Regions from separate parts of the Bacillus sp. Bwzl_19 genome, predicted to be linked through region 2. Evidence: riboswitches for the same ligand, from Rfam matches in the RefSeq annotation. Region 2 holds a riboswitch; each other region holds the start of a gene.
What was found. Region 2 has a riboswitch for thiamine pyrophosphate ahead of thiC (phosphomethylpyrimidine synthase ThiC). Riboswitches for the same ligand answer to the same signal wherever they lie in the genome.
Positions count from the first base shown of each region.

Region 1: another riboswitch for thiamine pyrophosphate. It lies ahead of ACW5MY_RS08340 (acetylornithine deacetylase); the one in region 2 lies ahead of thiC (phosphomethylpyrimidine synthase ThiC).
Region 3: another riboswitch for thiamine pyrophosphate. It lies ahead of tenA (thiaminase II); the one in region 2 lies ahead of thiC (phosphomethylpyrimidine synthase ThiC).
Region 4: another riboswitch for thiamine pyrophosphate. It lies ahead of ACW5MY_RS07355 (ECF transporter S component); the one in region 2 lies ahead of thiC (phosphomethylpyrimidine synthase ThiC).

Region 1 covers NZ_CM142729.1:1,572,922-1,576,132, forward strand. The annotation lists gene sigG (RNA polymerase sporulation sigma factor SigG) at 1-637, shown strand, start outside; gene ACW5MY_RS08335 (ABC transporter ATP-binding protein) at 765-1,562, shown strand; TPP riboswitch at 1,568-1,673, shown strand; gene ACW5MY_RS08340 (acetylornithine deacetylase) at 1,746-3,026, shown strand; gene ACW5MY_RS08345 (YlmC/YmxH family sporulation protein) at 3,087-3,211, shown strand, end outside.
Region 2 covers NZ_CM142729.1:885,021-888,231, forward strand. The annotation lists gene ACW5MY_RS04665 (Na+/H+ antiporter NhaC family protein) at 1-780, shown strand, start outside; gene ACW5MY_RS04670 (Type 1 glutamine amidotransferase-like domain-containing protein) at 861-1,559, shown strand; TPP riboswitch at 1,609-1,719, shown strand; gene thiC (phosphomethylpyrimidine synthase ThiC) at 1,839-3,211, shown strand, end outside.
Region 3 covers NZ_CM142729.1:1,155,273-1,158,483, forward strand. The annotation lists gene ACW5MY_RS06045 (monovalent cation:proton antiporter family protein) at 1-1,652, shown strand, start outside; TPP riboswitch at 1,706-1,814, shown strand; gene tenA (thiaminase II) at 1,901-2,611, shown strand; gene tenI (thiazole tautomerase TenI) at 2,586-3,203, shown strand; gene thiO (glycine oxidase ThiO) at 3,187-3,211, shown strand, end outside.
Region 4 covers NZ_CM142729.1:1,380,283-1,383,493, reverse strand. The annotation lists gene ACW5MY_RS07365 (transcriptional regulator SplA domain-containing protein) at 1-16, opposite strand, end outside; gene ACW5MY_RS07360 (glycosyl hydrolase family 18 protein) at 107-1,369, opposite strand; TPP riboswitch at 1,530-1,643, shown strand; gene ACW5MY_RS07355 (ECF transporter S component) at 1,825-2,424, shown strand; gene ACW5MY_RS07350 (ABC transporter ATP-binding protein) at 2,411-3,211, shown strand, end outside.

The DNA of each region.
Region 1 (3,211 bases), 690 kb from region 2:
CCTTGTCTTAAGCGTCATTCAGAGGTTTAACAACAGAGGAGAGTATGTTGATGACTTATTTCAGGTCGGCTGCATCGGACTAATGAAATCCATTGATAATTTTGACCTCAGCCATAATGTTAAGTTTTCAACATACGCTGTACCGATGATCATCGGAGAAATCCGCAGATATTTGCGGGATAACAATCCGATCCGCGTCTCGAGGTCGCTTCGCGATATCGCATATAAAGCGCTTCAAGTAAGAGAGCGGTTAATCAGTGAGACAAGCAGGGAGCCGACAGCAGAGGAAATCGCCAAAGTTCTTGAAGTGCCCCATGAAGAAATTGTGTTTGCCCTTGACGCCATCCAAGATCCGGTATCACTGTTTGAGCCGATTTATAATGACGGCGGCGATCCGATCTACGTGATGGACCAGATCAGTGATGAGCGCAATAAGGATACACAATGGATTGAGGAGCTGGCTCTGAAAGAAGGCATGAGACGACTGAACGAACGGGAAAAAATGATTTTGCGAAAACGCTTTTTCCAGGGGAAAACCCAAATGGAAGTCGCAGAAGAAATCGGCATATCCCAAGCTCAGGTCTCAAGGCTTGAAAAGGCAGCCATTAAACAAATGAATAAGAATATCCATCAATAACGGAAAAAGCCTTTAAACATTGTGTTAAAGGCTTTTTTCATGCGCCGGTTTACGTCTGCAAAAAAGTAATGTATTCTAATATGAAAAGTTTTAAGAAAATTTGAATAAATAAACGGGGGAAAGCGCAATGATTTTACATCTGGACAATGTATCATTAAAAAGAAACGGCAAATGGATCTTGAAAGATATCAACTGGCGCGTTGAGAAAAACGAAAATTGGGTGCTGTACGGATTAAACGGAGCCGGAAAAACCGCTTTGCTGAATATGTTATGCTCATATTACTTCCCCACTTCAGGAGAGATGCAGGTGCTCGGCCACCATTTCGGCAAAACAGAGCTCGGTGACAGACTCAGAAGGAAAATCGGCCTTGTTTCAGCAGGACTTCAGCACAAATTATATGCCGCGGATTCCGCTTTTGAAATCGCCCTGAGCGGCGCGTACGCCTCAATCGGGCTGTACGAAACCCCGAGTGAACAGGTGAGGGAAAAAGCGATCGGTCTTCTGAAGGATTTAGGCGCCATCAGTTACGCCGACAGAAGGTATGAGACGTTATCACAGGGGGAAAGGCAAAGAGCGCTGATTGCGCGGGCGCTTATGGCTGATCCGGAACTGCTGATTTTGGACGAGCCCGTGACGGGTCTGGATTTTATGGCAAGAGAGCAGCTGCTGGACACGATTACGTCTATCGCTGAAAAAGAAAATGCGCCGTCCATCCTTTATGTCACCCATCATGCTGAAGAAATTCTGCCGGTATTTGATCAGGCGCTGCTTTTAAAACAAGGCGAGGTGTTCGCATCAGGGAAAATCAGAGACATGCTTTCTGATGAGCGGCTTACAGCGTTTTTCGATATGCCTGTCAATGTCATATGGAACAACGGCCGCCCGTTTTTAACACGTGCAAAAGCGGCATCATCCGTAAAATAACATAACGTTCACCCTGGGGGTGCTGCCATGCAGCTGAGAGAGACGTTTGTCTCAACCCTTAACGGACCTGATCCGGATCATGCCGGCGGAGGGAAGCGGTGAAAAAAGCGGAGGAAGATCCGTTTTTTACCCGTTTCATTTGATGAAACGGTTTTTTTGATACAGCCAAAGGAGAGATTTTCAATGAATCAGCTTGACATGCTGCTGCACCAGGCGGAAAAACGGCGGGACGACTTAATACATATTGCTGAAAGGTTGATAGCCTTTCCGACTCCGGCCCCGCCGGCAAGAAATACGGCAGAAGCTCAGAAGTGGGTCGCCGGATTTTTAAAAGAAACCGGCTGCTCGGTCGATATGTGGGATGTGTATCCGGAAGATCCGAACGTAGTCGGCGTTTTAAAAGGGACGGATTCAAACCGGCATCAAAGCCTGATTTTAAACGGACACATTGACGTGGCCGAGGTTCAGGGTGAAGACTGGGATACTGACCCGTTTCAGCCGCTCGTAAAAGACGGCATGCTGATCGGAAGGGGCGCTGCTGATATGAAAGGGGGATTGGCGTGTGTTCTTTTTGCTCTGCAGCTGATACATGATGCGGGCATTAAGCTTGCGGGCGACCTTATTGTACAGTCTGTGATCGGAGAAGAAGTCGGTGAGGCGGGGACGCTGGAATGCTGCAAACGCGGCTATTACGCGGATTTTGCGGTTGTCGCCGATACGAGCAGCCTGCATATTCAAGGGCAGGGCGGTGTAATCACCGGCTGGATAGAATTGAAAAGCAAAAAAACATTTCATGACGGCATGAGGCGCAATCTGATTCATGCGGGCGGTGGCGCATTCGGAGCGAGCGCAATCGAAAAAATGGCGAAAATCATCACTGCCTTGGGTGAGCTGGAGCGCCACTGGGCGGTAACGAAAAGCTATCCCGGCTTTGCGCCCGGCACCAATACAATCAACCCCGCCGTCATTGAAGGGGGAAGGCACGCAGCGTTTGTCGCCGATGAATGCAGATTATGGATTACCGTCCACTTTTATCCGAACGAAACACACGAACAAGCAGCCGCTGAAATCGAAGACTATATAAATCGTGTCTCTGACAGCGATCTGTGGCTCAGGGAGAACAGGCCGGTGTTCAAATGGGGCGGCTCTTCCATGATTGAAGACAGAGGCGAGGTGTTCCCGGCGCTTGAAATCGACCCGGAGCATCCGGCAGTTTCTGTCCTGGCGGCCTCACACTCAGCCGTCAAAAAACAGGAGCCGGTCATTGATGTTTCCCAAACCGTAACTGACGGAGGGTGGCTTTATAATGCCGGGATTCCGAGTGTAATATACGGGCCCGGTGATTTAAAAAACGCCCACTCCGTAAACGAGGAAGTGTCCGTTGATGAGCTTATAGACTATACGAAAGTCATGCTGAGCTTTATCCTCACCTGGTGCAGCCGCAAAAAAGATTGCCCGATGTGACAAGGTTCAGCCCGGCCGTTCATATAATAGGAAAAAGAATGGGCGAAGGGCGTGATACGAATGATCAGCATATCTGAATTTCAAATAAAAGATGTGGTAAACGTGTCGAACGGAAAAAAACTCGGCAGCATCGGTGATATTGATATTAACGTGACAACGGGGAAAATTCAGGCGATTATTTTAGG
Region 2 (3,211 bases):
ATTCACGGAGGACATACGGGGATGTTCGAAAAGAGCGGGGATGTACATGCTGACCAGCAGGAGGAGTTAGATTCGGCGCACCGTGCTTATATTAAGGAAACACCGATTCGGCCGTGGAATTTAATCATTCCAATCGGGCTGTTTTTACTGTTAACACTGTTTCTCAGCTGGTGGGACGGCCATTCAAAAGCACAAGGGTTTTTGAATGCTTTTATCAAAAGCGATATGCTTGGCGTCATGTTAACCGCTTTATTGGCAGCGGTTATTGCAGCATTTGCTCTTTTTATGTTTCAGCGTTTTCACGCAAGCGAGCTTGTGACGCATTTTATTAAGGGCGGAAACGAATTGGTAAACGTTATAATTATGTTATCGCTGATTTGGGCCGTAACAGCAGTATCTGAGGATCTGGGTTTTTCGAAATATGTTACTTCTCATTTAACGTCATGGATCCCACATATGTTTATTGCGCCATCTCTTTTCATACTTGGAGCGGTTATATCCTATTTTATCGGATCATCCTGGGGGACTTGGGGGCTTTTAATGCCGCTCGGCGTGACGCTGGCGGTTCAGTCGCATACCAGCTTATTATTAGCGATTGGGGCCGTTTTTGCCAGCGGAACATTTGGAGCGTTTGCTTCCCCTCTCAGTGATAATACGGTGACAACCTGTACGGTTTTGGGGATCGATGTTGTGAAGTATGCCCGTTCGAAGCTTGTTCCGGCGCTTATCGCTGCAGGGATCTCCGTTGTTTTATACGGTGTCTTTTCATTTTTCAGATAACAAAGAAATAATTTGAAGGCGGCATCCGGAATGGGATAACGCCTTTTTAAGTTATACTTGAGAAAAAAGAGGTGAGGACGATGAAGCAGATTATTGCATTGGGCGGCGGGGGGTTTTCCATGGAGCCGGATCATCTTGTGCTGGATCAATATATTTTGGAGCAGTCGGTGAGATCAGAGCCGAGAGTTTGTTTTTTGCCGACGGCAAGCGGAGATTCGGAGAATTATATCGCCAGGTTTTATCAGGCCTTTCATAAGCTGGAGTGTGAGCCGGATCACTTGTCGCTGTTTAAACCGCCTCGTTCTGACCTCAGATCTTTTCTCATGAAGAAGGATATTATATATGTCGGCGGCGGCAATACCCGTAATATGCTTGTCTTATGGAAAGAGTGGGGGCTTGACCTTATTCTTCGTGAGGCTTGGGAAAGCGGCATCATCTTGGCAGGTCTCAGCGCCGGGGCGATTTGCTGGTTTGAAGAAGGTGTGACGGATTCAGCGGGAGATTTGAGAGAGCTGCGGGCTTTAGGGTTTTTGCCGGGCAGCTTTTGTCCTCACTATAACGGAGAGGCGGAGCGCAGACCGGCGTATCACCGTCTGATTTCAGAAAAGAAACTCCGGGAGGGCTATGCCGCTGATGACGGCGCTGCGCTGCATTATAAAGACGGTCAGCTGTTCCAAGCTGTCTCTTCCTGGAAAACGGCAAAGGGGTATCGGGTTTTTGATACCGAAGAAGGCGTTAGGGAAACAGAGCTTAAGACCGTTTCGTTATCTGAATTTTAATAATATACTTTTTTTTGTATGCAACTTATGTTACGATGAAACCGAAATTCATAGTTACTGGGGGTGCCCGTCTGAGCGGGCTGAGAGAGAAGCGGCGGCTTCTTAACCCTTTGGACCTGATCTGGTTCGTACCAGCGTGGGGAAGTAAAGGTTTTATTATTGTTGATGAAACAATAATAGTTTCTTTCTGACTGCAAAACCGGGTTCTATAGAGAACCCGGTTTTTTGTGCTGGTGCTGAGCTTGGTTCTGTTATTCAAATGATAAAGGAGAGATTTGTATGCAAAATCAATCAGTACAGCAAGCGAACATTTCTATTATGTCGAGTTTTTCAGGCAGTAAAAAGGTTTATGTTAAGGGTTCTTCGCCTGACATACGAGTGCCGATGCGTGAAATCAGCCTCAGTGCAACAACGGGGGCGTTCGGTGAAGAGGAGAATCCGCCGGTCCGTGTTTATGATACGAGCGGACCGTATACAGACCCGGATGTACAGATTCATATTCATGAAGGCCTGAGGCCGCTCCGCACAGAGTGGATAACCGGGCGCGGCGATACAGAGGAATATGCCGGAAGGACTGTGAAGCCTGAGGATAACGGCTATAAAAAAGAAGATCATACTGCCGAATACCCCGGTTTACAGCGGAAGCCGCGGCGGGCCAAGGCAGGGAAAAACATAACACAATTACATTATGCGAGAAAGGGCATTATTACGCCGGAAATGGAGTTTATCGCAATACGCGAGCATGTTTCTCCCGAATTTGTCAGGGAAGAGGTGGCGAGCGGCCGGGCGATTATTCCTTCTAACGTCAACCATCCGGAAAGCGAGCCGATGATTATCGGCCGGAATTTTCATGTGAAAATCAATGCAAATATCGGCAACTCGGCTGTTACATCTTCTATCGAAGAAGAAGTCGAAAAAATGACGTGGGCGATTCGCTGGGGCGCCGATACGATGATGGACTTATCGACGGGAAAAGACATTCATACGACACGTGAATGGATCATCCGCAATTCCCCCGTGCCTGTGGGGACGGTGCCGATTTATCAGGCGCTTGAAAAAGTAAATGGCGCTGCCGAGGATTTAACGTGGGAAATTTATCGTGACACACTGATTGAGCAGGCGGAGCAGGGCGTGGATTATTTCACCATCCATGCCGGCGTATTGCTTCGTTACGTCCCGTTAACGGCCAAACGCACGACGGGGATCGTCTCCCGCGGCGGGGCGATTATGGCGCAATGGTGCCTTGCTCATCATCAGGAAAGCTTTCTGTACACGCATTTTGAAGAAATCTGTGAAATCATGAAGACATATGATATTGCTTTTTCTCTTGGTGACGGGCTGCGTCCCGGTTCGATTGCGGATGCCAATGATGAAGCGCAATTTGCTGAATTGGAGACTCTCGGAGAATTGACGGAAATCGCATGGACGCATGATGTGCAAGTGATGATTGAAGGACCGGGCCATGTGCCGTTGCATAAAATTAAGGAAAACATGGACAAGCAGCTGGAAATTTGTAAAGAGGCACCTTTTTACACGCTCGGGCCATTAACGACTGATATTGCTCCGGGTTATGACCACATAACTTCTGCGATCGGCGCGGCGATGATCGGCTGGTACGGGACGGCGATGCTTTGTTATGTCACGCCGAAGGA
Region 3 (3,211 bases), 270 kb from region 2:
GCTTTATCTTTTTAATGTTCTTAAGCGGTTTGGAAATTGATTTTTCGTCATTTGAGAAAGGGAAGAAAAAACAATTCCTTCCGAACGGCAAGGAAGCGCCCAACACGTTTTCTGCCGCACTGATTATATTTTTCGGCATCTTTATTTTATCATTGCTGCTGTCCTACGGCTTTGTCTTAGCCGGTTTTATTCAAAACGCATTTTTAATGACGCTTATTATTTCGACGATATCACTCGGAGTGGTGGTTCCGACCTTAAAAGAAGAAAGGATCATGAACTCCAACATCGGCCAGATCATTCTGCTTGTCGCCGTTATTGCGGACTTGGTTACGATGATTCTGCTCGCTTTCTTCTCTTCTCTTTACGGAGAAGACAGCGGAAATATGTGGCTTCTTTTGATTCTCTTTGCCGCGGGAGTCGTGCTGTATTTCTTCGGCAGGATCTTTAAACACCGCTCATTTGTGCAGTCGATGTCTAAAGGCACCGTTCAGATCGGCACGAGAGCCATTTTCACACTGATTATCGTGCTTGTCGCTTTGTCAGAATCTCTCGGGGCGGAAAATATTCTCGGCGCGTTTTTAGCAGGCGTTTTGGTATCGCTTCTGTCTCCGAATAAAGAGATGGTGGAGCAGCTGGATTCATTCGGATACGGGTTTTTAATTCCGATCTTTTTCGTCATGGTCGGGGTGAAACTGGACATTTGGACGCTCTTCCAAGATCCGAAAATATTGACGATGATCCCGCTGCTTCTGATTGCGCTGTTTATCAGCAAAATGCTCCCGGTGATTTATTTAAAGAAATGGTATGACAAAAGAACCGTGTTTGCTTCGGGGTTTTTGCTGACATCCACGCTTTCGCTTGTCATCGCGGCGGCTACGATCGGAGAAAGGCTCCACATTATCAGCGCTAATATGTCCGGCGCGCTGACGTTGGTTGCGGTTATTGCCAGCATCATCACACCGATCGGATTTAAAAAATTATACAAACGGCAAAGTGCGCCGCAGGAGAAAAAGCGCATTACATTTATCGGCGCAAATCAAATGACGCTCCCGGTGACGCTGGAATTGCCTGATGAGGAATATGAAGTTCGGGTCGTTCATGTGGATCAGGAAAATGCCGGAGAAAAGCTTGCGGAATCCGTTTTTTCGGTTGAGACCATTTCTGATTATGAGCCCGGCACGCTTGAGTCCCACGATATTTTCAAAACGGATATCCTTGTAGTGGCGACGGGCAATGAAGACGTGAACGCTGAAATCGCCTTAATCGCGAAAGAGAAAGGGACTGAGCGTATCATTGCGAGCGTCGGCTCGGTTGAACATGAAACAAAACTGAAGGAAGAGGGCATCAGTATTTTTTCTATCCTTCTGTCTACAAAAACGCTGCTGCGCGCGTTAATCGAGGCGCCCGGCGTGATGAGCCTCCTGACGAACGAAGAGTCTTCGCTTTATCAGATCAATCTGGAAAACACGGCGTATAACGGCATCATTCTCCGGGAATTTCCGCTGATGGGCGATGTGATTTTCGTCCGGATTTTCAGAGGTGTGGACAGCATCGTTCCGCACGGAGACACGCGGCTGAAAACAGGAGACCGTCTCATCGTTACGGGCTCGCGTAACTACGTGTCGAAACTGAGAAACATTCTTGAAGCTTGACCAAATTGCAATTCGTGATAAGATAGAAGGCATAACAAGTAAATAATCAATCGTATGACCACTAGGGGTGTCCTTCATAAGGGCTGAGATAAAAGTGAGACTTTTAGACCCTCATAACTTGAACAGGTTCAGACCTGCGTAGGGAAGTGGAGCGGTATTTTTTTGGGTTCCTTTTATCCATATAAATTCCAAACCACTTTTCCGATGCGGGAAAGTGGTTTTTTTATTTTATCAGGGGGGAAGACATAATGACATTTTCTGAAGAGTGCAGACTGGCGGCAGCCGAATGGTGGGACGGAAGTTTTGTTCATCCGTTTGTAACGGGAATCGGTGACGGAAGCCTGCCGATCGACCGTTTCAGCTATTACGTGCTGCAGGATTCCTACTACTTGACACATTTTGCAAAAGTTCAGGCATTCGGAGCCGCATATGCCAAAGACTTGTTTACGACGGGCAGGATGGCAGGCCACGCTCAGGGTACATATGAAGCAGAAATGGCGCTGCACCGCGAGTTTACGGAGCTTTTAGGAATTACAGAAGAAGAACGTGCGGCCTTTAAACCGGCACCGACGGCTTATTCTTACACGTCTCATATGTACAGATCGGTGATGAGCGGCCAATTTGGAGAAATTTTAGCTGCGCTTCTGCCTTGCTATTGGCTTTATTATGAAGTCGGCGAACACTTAAAGGAATGCAAACCGGAACATCCGATTTATGAAAAATGGATCGGCACATACGGCGGAGACTGGTTCAGACAGCAAGTCGAAGAACAGATCAGCCGTTTTAACGAGATTGCTGAAAGCAGCACAGAGGAAATCCGCGCGAAAATGAAAGAGAATTTTGTGATTTCAAGCTATTATGAATATCAATTTTGGGGAATGGCTTATCAAAAAGAAGGCTGGTCCGGAAAGGGCGGAAAAGAGGTGGAGTCCTTTGGAGCTGCACGCGGTAACCGATAATCGCAAGCCCGTTGCCGAGCTGGCGGAGGATATTCTTTCGATTCAGCATGAAGTGAGCTTTATCCATATCCGTGAGCGGGACAAAACAGCGGGAGAGATCATGCAGCTTTTGGCACTTTTGAAAAAAGGCGGCGCCGATAAGGACAAATTGGTTATTAATGACCGGGCGGATGTCGCGCTTTTTGCCAATATACACCGTGTTCAGCTTCCGGCCCGCAGCTTTTCCGTCAAACAGGTGCGAAACAGATTTCCCCATCTTCATATCGGGCGTTCGGTTCATTCGCTGAAAGAAGCGGTCCAAGCTGAAAAAGAAGATGCGGATTATGTGGTGTTCGGCCATGTATTTGAAACCGAATGTAAACAAGGACTTGAAGCAAGAGGCATCAGCCTGCTCTCAGATATTAAAAGCACGCTTTCTATCCCCGTAATCGCAATCGGCGGAGTGACACTGCAGACAATCGGAAAGGCAAAGCAGGCGAAACCGGACGGAATTGCCGTCATGTCAGGCATTTTCTCAGCTGAAAATCCTGAGGAAGCGGCAAAACGGTATGCACGCGCAATAAGGGAGGCCGATTATGAAGAAGCACTATGAAACGGCGG
Region 4 (3,211 bases), 500 kb from region 2:
CTTCCCTTTTCTTCATGGGACAGACCTCCTTTTCAACTTTAGATTGTCCAAAAGAAGATCCGTTATCATAGAAAAGAAAAAATCACCAGGTGAAGCGGACATACAGCTATATTTTTCGGATCGTGAAAAAGTTCCGCAGCAGCCACGGTCCCGGTTTGAAGCCGAGCGTTAACTGCCACGCACCGATCGCCTGCAGTCCGTACTGCCGCACGAGAACCATTTTTTCACTCATGCTCCGCACATCCTCAAACCATACTTCATGCGTTCTCCCATTTTCATCAGTATACCGAAAATAAGGGGAACGATCCTGCTGGGAATAACGGATCACTGATTGATGCTTCATGGATGTTTCCATGGCGCGCTGATTGGAGATGGCGGATCCGACTGTTCCGGGGCGGTACGGAATCACCCAATCATACCCGTACAGCGGAACACCGAGAATCACTTTTCTTCTCGGTACCCTGCTGATGGCAAAATTGATGGTGTCTCTGACCTCTGTCAAAGGCGCCACGGCTCCCGGCTCACTGCCGGCGTGGTGCCAATCGTATGCCATAATAAACATATAATCGACGACAGCTCCGATTCCGCCGTAATCATATCCCCTCAGCCACGGCACTGCTTCACTTGTTTTCGCCGGAACCGATATCGTTAACGCGAGCTGGTGCTCCGAGAGCCTGGTTTTTAACTGCCGGAGAAATCCGGTAAAAAGATCCCGGTCGGCTTCTCTGACCCGTTCAAAATCAATATTTACACCGCCGTATCCCTTTCTTACAGTCAAATAGACGATATTGTTGACGAGGTTCGTTCTCGCCGTCGGGTTTTGCAGGACTTGATGAGCTAATTCCGGGCTGAATCCTCCTTCTGTCAGATTCGTGATGACGGCAAGCGGCCGCACTCTGTTTTGCCATGTGGTTTCTATCGCGGTTCTGTCGTTTAAATCATTAATGATATCTCCGTTCGGGCCAAAATGATATTCAAACAAAGAAATCGCTGATGAATAGGGCGCAAAATCATTGATTAACTCTCTGTCCGCTTCAGGTGTCCGAATGACATAAAATTGCAGGGTTCCTGCCAGATAGTTAGATATATCAGGAATCTTCACTTTCATACCCGGCCGCAGCCGGTTCGGCTGAATATCCGGGTTTTCCTGCATCAGCTGCATCTGCGACACATAGGCCTTACTTGCGATAACGGCATACGTATCATTCGGCTGAACCGTATATTCATTAAGAGGGATCAAAAGCGCCTGCCCCGGAACGATATTCGTTTCCTCAAGCCCGTTGACGCTTCTGATGCTGTCAACAGGATATCCGTACTTTCTGCTGATGGAAAATAGCGAGTCGCCAGACTGCACTGTATGAACAAACATAGATGTCCTCCGTTTCCTTTTGATCAAAAGGGCGTGATATACACTCTTCTTATCTTTATGAATGATCATCCGTTCCGATTCCAAACTCTCTTTTCGAGAAAGGCTGTTTACAAATCAGACATGATCAACTATGATGATGTCATCATAAAAAACTGTATAGGAAACGCACTAGGGGTGCTGTTATCGGCTGAGATAAAACATGCGGCAAGCGTGTTTTGATCCCTTATAACCCGATCTGGATAATACCAGCGTGGGGAAGTGCAGATTGACCGGAGCGCGGGTTCTTTTCCATGCGTTTTCGTTCTGCTGCTGCATATTCCCTCGGATATGCAGTTTTTTATTTTTCATTAAAAAACGGGGGAGGACACCGCATTATGAAACGGAATATGAACCGCCTGTAACAAAATCAACTCTTTCATACATAGGACTATCCGATAAGAAAGCAGGAGATCAGAATGAAAAATTGGAAAATGAGAGAAATTGTCGTCATGTCCGTCATCAGTGTTGTATTCGCTGTCATTTATTTATTATCAACTCATGCAAGCAATATAGCGGCAGGGTTTTTCGGCCGGATGAGCTACGAACCGATTTACGGCATTTGGTTTATCGTCTCGGTGATTGCCGCGTACATTATTCAAAAACCGGGTGCGGCGCTCGTTTCTGAAATCATCGCCGCGTTTGTGGAATGCTTACTCGGAAATCCGTCAGGACCGATGGTGATTCTGATCGGCATCGCACAGGGAATCGGGGCGGAAGCGGTCTTTTTAGCGACACGCTGGCGGATTTATACCCTGCCTGTGCTTCTTTTATCCGGTATGGGATCTTCTGTAACGAGCTTCATTTATGATTTGTTCGTTTCCGGATACTCTGTTTTGAACCCGGGTTTATTAACCGTCATGCTTCTCATCCGTTTGGTCTCAGGCGCGCTTCTTGCCGGCCTTCTCGGCAAAGCAATCAGTGATGCGCTGGCTTACACGGGAGTGCTGAACGGCATGGCGCTCGGAAAAGAATTGAAGAAGAAAAAGAAACAGGTGAACCAAGATGCAGGCATTTGAACCCCTTCTATCAGCCCGCCGTCTCACCTTTTCTTATGATGAGGATGAGAAGCCGATTTTTCAAAACGTGTCATTTCAGCTCCGCAAAGGAGAGCGGGCTTTATTGCTCGGACCGAGCGGATGCGGCAAAAGCTCGCTCGCCCTTTGTTTAAACGGCCTGTACCCGGAAGCCTGTGATGCGGTTCAAACGGGAACCGTTTCCTTAAACGGAACACCGCTTTCAAACTTGGCAGGACCCGCCGTTGCATCCATCGGCGTAGTGTTTCAAGATCCCGATCAGCAGTTTTGCATGCTGACGGTTGAAGATGAAATAGCCTTCGGTCTGGAAAATTTGCAATATACAAAAGAAGATATGGATACCATCATTGATGACGTTTTGGAAAAATTAGAAATCACTCATCTGAAAACACGAACGATCGCCTCGCTGTCAGGCGGTTCAAAACAAAAAGTGGCGCTCGCCTGTATCATTGCGATGGATCCGGAACTCATTATTTTGGACGAACCGACGGCACAGCTTGATCCATATTCCGTCCGTGAATTTGTGCGGCTGATCAAAGAACTTCAAGCCAAAAGAAACTTCGGCCTTCTCGTAATCGAGCATCAGCTTGATCATTGGGTTCCGTGGATGGACAGGACGATTGTCCTTGACGAAACCGGTCAGATAGTGATGGAAGGAGAGACGGACGCTGTCTTTGAAACAAAGCTTGAAGAGCTGACGCGGCTCGGCATTCCGATTCCGCGGGTAATCCCATTGCAGAAATACGTCAACATTCCTTTTACATTGTGC